2 regions of the Morganella morganii genome follow, and region 2 is predicted to be linked to the other one. Evidence: predicted binding sites of a transcription regulator. Region 2 holds the regulator's gene; the other holds the start of a gene.
The links. Region 2 encodes LexA, which represses DNA repair genes until DNA is damaged. Its sites were predicted from a motif close to TNCTGTATGTACATACAGNA; they were not measured.
Positions count from the first base shown of each region.

Region 1: the regulator LexA is predicted to act here: its motif matches at 1,213-1,232, upstream of dinB (DNA polymerase IV).

Region 1 covers NZ_CP069157.1:2,823,674-2,827,001, reverse strand. Annotated here, with positions in the region: gene JL661_RS13655 (glycerophosphodiester phosphodiesterase family protein) at 191-1,000, opposite strand; gene dinB (DNA polymerase IV) at 1,256-2,311, shown strand; gene pepD (beta-Ala-His dipeptidase) at 2,366-3,328, opposite strand, start outside.
Region 2 covers NZ_CP069157.1:68,909-72,236, forward strand. Annotated here, with positions in the region: gene plsB (glycerol-3-phosphate 1-O-acyltransferase PlsB) at 1-1,090, opposite strand, end outside; gene JL661_RS00290 (diacylglycerol kinase) at 1,229-1,600, shown strand; gene lexA (transcriptional repressor LexA) at 1,718-2,332, shown strand; gene zur (zinc uptake transcriptional repressor Zur) at 2,411-2,929, opposite strand; gene JL661_RS00305 (YbaK/EbsC family protein) at 3,106-3,328, shown strand, end outside.

The DNA of each region.
Region 1 (3,328 bases), 1.1 Mb from region 2:
AAAGTGGCCTGATAAATAAATTACTATAATTAATTAGGTTTGCTGAGATTATAAAATATTATGTAAGGATTACAGAGTAAATGGCAGGAAGAGACAGAATGTATTAAATAAGAGTGATATTCATCATCTGTTAAATCTCACTCTTATTTTTCAGGCGGGTAAAATTACCAAGTAATAATACCTTGATTAATTATTTTATTTTCATATTGAGCAGCGAATCGACCATCACGCCATCTGCACCCAATTCTGTCGCCAGTTGTAAATCGGCGGGTGTTTTTATACCGAACAGAACAACATGGTTTTGATTATTTTTACGAAAACAATCCATTGCGGTTTTATCCCAGGTCAGCACAACCGGAGAGCGTGCTTCACCCAATGTGAAGGTTTCAACCACATCCACGTTACGGTGCAGTTCAAAGCCATACCAGCGCGGCTGCGGATTATCTGCCAGGTCACAGGTGTGTGTGATCAGGCTGCCGGCCAGTGCATTACGGGTGGTATCACGGCTTTCAAAAACGGGGATTGACGGCGGCAGGGCAGCCAGATAATCCTGACCGGTTGAATAGACGCGGACACGGTTTTTGGCGTTATGACGGGTCAGTACTGAATCCAGCTGTTGTGCAAAAACCGCCGGTGAGGCGTCCGGAGATTTGATATCGAGGTAGAAAAAAGTATCCGGGTAACGGCTCAGGACGGCATCCAGTGCCGGAACAGAAGCCTTGATATGGGTTTTATTTTTCTGATTATAATCCCGGGCTGCATCGGTTTGTGCCAGTTCTGCGGCGCTGTAACCGGAAACCGGACCGGTTTTGTCGGTCAGGGATTTCAGATCAGACGGGCGGTATAACACTACCTGGTTGTCCTTTGAGAGCTGAAGGGTGATCCAGATGGCATCGGCTTTGTTACTCAGCGCCTTATCGATGGCATAAAGGGTATTTTCAGGGGCGTCCGCCGTGGCGGCGCGATGGGCAATAATCTGCGGTGCTGCATGGGTTGTCATAACAATGCCACTCAGGAAAAGGGCTGATAGTATTTTTTTCATAATCCGTCCGTCAGAAAGAATGAGACCAGGTGTGATGTCACGCTGTTGTAGCGGAGTAACATGACAACCGGATGTAATCACAGAAAAAAAGTACAAACCTGCAAATTTCAGCCCACTGATTGATTTGGTGAATAATAAGCAAATTAACCGATTTGAATTGCATTGATTTTAACTGTATATTTAAACAGTATTGTTGGTGAGCAGGAGAGGCGGATGCGTAAAATAATTCATATTGATATGGATTGCTTTTATGCGGCGATTGAAATGCGTGACGATCCCCGTCTGCGCGATATCCCGCTGGCTATCGGCGGCAGTTCCGACCGGCGCGGTGTGATTGCGACCGCCAATTATCCGGCGCGGCGCTTCGGGGTGCACAGCGCGATGTCAACGGCAAAAGCACTGCTGCTGTGTCCGCATCTGAAAGTGATCCCTGGGCGGATGGAGCTGTATAAAACCACCTCCCGCCACCTGCATGCGATTTTCGCCCGTTATACTTCACTGATTGAGCCGCTGTCACTGGATGAAGCTTATCTTGATGTGACGGACAGCCCGCAGTGCCGGGGTTCAGCCACACTGATGGCGGAAGAGATCCGCAAAACCATTTTTACCGAGCTGGGGCTGACCGCATCTGCCGGTGTGGCACCGGTGAAATTCCTTGCCAAAATTGCGTCTGATCTGAATAAACCCGACGGGCAGTACATTATCACGCCGGAGCAGGTGACGGATTTTGTGTTGTCACTGCCACTGCGTAAAATTCCCGGTGTGGGAAAGGTGACAGCAAAGCGACTGGCTGATCTCGGTCTGGAGACCTGCCGGGATGTGCAGAATTATGATCAGATATCGCTGCTGAAACAGTTCGGAAAGTTCGGGCAGATCATCTGGCAGCGCAGTCACGGTAGCGATGAGCGGCCGGTTTGTCCGGACAGGGAACGGAAATCTGTCGGTGTCGAGCGGACACTGGCGGAAGATATTGCCTCGTGGGATGAGTGTCAGACGATTATTGATGAGCTGTTTCCGGAGCTGGAGCGTCGTCTGACAAAGGTGTCACCGGATCTGCGGATCGCCCGTCAGGGCATTAAACTGAAGTTTGCGGACTTTCAGCAGACCACACAGGAACATGTCCATCAGGTGCTGGATAAAGCGGATTTGCTGAAAACGGCGGAACTGGCCTGGGAGAGCCGCCGGGAAGGGCGCGGCGTACGGCTGGTGGGGCTGCATGTAACACTGCGGGATCCGCAGCTTGAGCGGCAGTTGCTGCTCGGGTTCTGAATCACATATAAAAACGGCGGGATAATTATCCCGCCGCTGAGCTGAATAAGGCGATTACGCTTTTTCAGGGATCGCTTTTAAGATAGCGGTCAGTAACTGCCAGTACTGCCCGACACTCTTGATATGTACTTGTTCATCAGGGGAGTGCGCTCCGGTGATGGTCGGCCCGATGGAGACCATGTCCATGTCCGGATACGGTTTTTTGAATAAACCGCACTCAAGACCGGCGTGGATCACCATGATGTTCGGGGTTTTGTCAAACAGCTGCTGATAGGTTTCGCTGACCAGATGCATGACCGGAGAGTCTGCATCCGGCTGCCAGCCCGGATAGCCGCCTTCGGCAACAATATCCGCACCGGACAGTGCCGCCAGCGAGGTCAGCATGCTGACCACAGAAGATTTGCCGGATTCAATCAGGGAACGTACCAGACAGATAATCTGCACACGGTCGTCACTCATTTTCACCACACCCACGTTCAGTGAGGTTTCGACCACGCCCGGAACCACGTCACTCATGCGGATCACGCCGTTCGGCATCACATTGAGCATATTGATAAAGCGGGACTGCACATCAGCGGTCAGAGCGCCCTGAGCAGCGGTTGCAGCTTCCAGGGTGACAACCAGGTTTTTCTCTTTCTGCGCAAGCTCTTCTCTGAGCAGCGCTTCAAAGGTCTGTGCCAGCGATTTCAGCTGTGCGGCTTTATCTGCCGGTACTGCCAGAGTGATGTGGCCTTCGCGCGGAATCGCGTTGCGCAGTGTGCCGCCCTGAAAATCAACCAGACGCGCGCCGAGTTCTGTGGCGTGACCGGCCAGGAAACGGGCCAGTAATTTGTTGGCATTGCCGAGGCCCAGATGAATATCGCCGCCGGAGTGGCCGCCTTTGAGACCTTTGAGGGTCAGGGTGAAGGTGCTGTAACCGGCCGGAACGGCTTCACGGCTCAGCGCAAGTGTTGTGGTGACGTCAATACCGCCTGCACAACCCATGTAAATTTCACCTTCTTCTTCCGAGTCGGTGTT
Region 2 (3,328 bases):
ACAGTTTGTTGCCCTTGAAGCTGCGGCGGATAAAGAAAGCACCGAGGCGGCGGAAAATCGGTCCCGCCGGCCAGAAATTGAGGTTAATCCCGGCGGCGATATGCGGCGGTACCAGCCCCTGATGATAGAGCACATAGGAGAGCAGCAGGTAGTCCATGTGGCTGCGGTGGCAGGGCACATACACTATCTCATGGCCGTCCTGTGCCAGCTGGCGCACCCGCTCCGCATTATGGACATTCAGTCCCTGATAGAGGCGGTTCCAGGTCCAGCCGAGAACGCGATCAGCCACGCGCAGAGCGTCATAGGTGAAGTTAGCGGCCACTTCGTTCATCATGGAAACGGCATTCTGACGCGCTTTTTCAATGGTGATTTTTTTGGCTTTCGCTTCATCTTCAACGGCTTTTTCAATCGCTTTGGATTTCAGCAGCTTATTGAACAACTCCTGACGCACCGGCAGTTTCGGGCCGATAGCGGCCATACGCTGGCGCGAGAAGTGAATACGGGCGACACGGGCCAGTTTATTAGCGATAATAGTGTCGGTACCGTGTTCAGAGGCCATTGCGCCCATGGACACCGGCTGTGAGAAACGGACAAAACTGTCGCGTCCCAGCCAGAGCACGGCGAAAAATTTCTGGATCCCGTTTAACAGACGCAGATGCGGCACACCGTGGTGTCCCTCGCGGCCCGGTGAACGACCGAACATCACAGAGACCGGCAGCATCTGAATATCCAGCGCCGGATTATTGCGGTGCAGATCCAGATAGGCGTGGAAAATATGGACGGAATCCTTACGCGGATTCAGGGCGTAATAACGGAACACACGCGGGCCGTCATCGATAAAGACATAGCCCGGTAATGTGGTATTACCGATGACATTATCTTCCAGCGGATCCGGCATGCCCTGTGCGAGACACTGACGGCGCAGTGTCAGCAGGTCCGCCTTAGAGTGATAAGGAAGAACATAGAGTGTCGGACGTTGTGTATCCAGCCCCAGCTCATTGACCGGATCCGTCGGGATCGGCTTGCTTTTTACCAATAGTTTTAATGGTAAATTCAATACGTTATAGTATATTTTACGCCAAAGTGACATAAATGTATGAAGCCTCTTGTTGACAATTCGCGTTCAGCATACCAGAAAGGCGGAGCCAGATCTGTGTTGCGGCAGCAATAAAATCGCGGAAAAATAGCGGCGATCAGTCAGATAATCATATTATTTACAGTGACAGAAATGAAAAAAAATACCGGATTTATACGATTAATTAAAGCGGCGGGTTATTCAAAGAAAGGACTCATTGCGGCATGGAAAAATGAAGCCGCTATCCGTCAGGAATTGCTGGCGCTGATCCCGGCCGTCATTATTGCCTTTGCTTTCTCTTTTACGGCGGTTGAACGGGTGCTGCTGATTGGTTCTGTGGTGCTGGTAGTGGTGATTGAGCTTATCAACAGCGCTATTGAGGCTGTGGTTGACCGTATCGGTACGGAATATCATGAACTGTCCGGCCGGGCCAAAGATATGGGGTCCGCCGCAGTATTTATCGCCACATTACTGGGGCTGTTTGTCTGGATTATGCTGTTTACCAGCTGGTTCCTGCGTCTTTAACAGACGATTTTTTGTGAAACCTGCGGCGTAACACGTATTTTCCTCATGTTATGGTTCCCAATCCCGGAATACCTGTATATACTCACAGTCTGACTGTATAAACAAACAGGGGGCGAAATGAAAGCACTGACGGCACGGCAGCAACAGGTTTATGACCTTGTTCGTGACCATATTTCGCAGACGGGCATGCCACCGACGCGTGCAGAAATTGCGGCACGCCTGGGTTTTCGCTCTCCGAATGCGGCGGAAGAGCACCTGAAAGCCCTGGCGCGTAAAGGCGTCATTGAGATTGTCTCCGGGGCCTCCCGGGGGATCCGTCTGCTTCTGGAAGAAGAAGAGGATGAAGGTTTACCACTAATAGGCCGTGTGGCCGCAGGTGAGCCTTTATTAGCACAGGAACATATAGAAAGCCGTTATCAGATTGACCCGATGCTGTTTAAACCAAGTGCAGATTTTCTGCTGCGGGTAAATGGTATGTCAATGAAAGATATCGGTATTATGGACGGTGACTTACTCGCGGTGCATAAAACCCAGGACGTGCATAATGGCCAGGTGGTGGTTGCCCGTATCGAAGATGAAGTGACAGTCAAACGGTTTAAGAAAGTGGGCAGCAAGATTGAGCTGCACGCTGAAAACGAAGAATTCAGCCCGATCGTGGTGGATTTACGGGAACAGAACTTTACTGTTGAAGGTCTGGCAGTGGGTGTGATCCGTAATAACGACTGGCACTGATTTCCGGGACAGCCGCCTGAAACGGTATCCGCTTAAAAACCACAGTACGCCGGAGACGGACACTGTGGTTTTTGTTTTTCAGCGTCCGCGTTTACGCGGTTCGTCATGTTCATGGTCATGCAGGCATTTATCTCTGCGGGTGCAGGATTCAATATCATAACAAGGGCGGCAGTATCCGTGCGCCTCAATCACACTGTGGCGGATATGAAATTGCGCGGCATCCGCCAACTGAGTGATTTGTGAATCAATCGCCTCTCCGTCCCGCTCTGTCACACTGTTACAGCGATCGCAGATAAACAGTACTGAAGTATGGCTGGGTTTATCAAAATGCGGACACATCACAAAGCTGTTGGTGGACTCAATTTTGTGGATAAATCCCTGCTCCAGCAGAAATTCCAGACCGCGGTAGATTGTCGGCGGTTTTGCCTGCGGCTCGGTTTCGCGCAGCAGATCCAGCAGCTCATAAGCACTGATGGCTCCGGGCTGGCCGGCAATCAGCTGCAGAATCGACTTTCGCTGAGACGTCATGCGCACACTGCGTGACAGACACAGTACTTCTGCTTTTTTTAATAAAGTCTGAATATCAACAGATTGCATGACATCACCTTCCGCTAATCAATAAATATATGAACAGCCCACTCTAACATGAATTCCGGCAGAATAACCGGTATCCGCGCTATTTTGTCAAAAAAGGGCTGCCAATTCAGGGCAAATTATGGTGAGCTGTTGGTGCAAACACATAAAAAGCACATGATAATAAAACGGAGTCCTGAATGAGTATCGAAACGGTTCGTGCCTGGTTCGGCACGCATGCCCCGGATGTTACGATTATTGAGACCACACAGCCGACTGCCACTGTCACTCAGGCAGCAGAAGTTCATGGTGTCCGCCCCGGTCAGATCTGCAAAACACTCTCTTTTAAGCTGACGGATGACAGCGCGATTCTGATTGTGATGGCAGGGGACGCCCGGCTGGATAATAAAAAATTCAAAACAC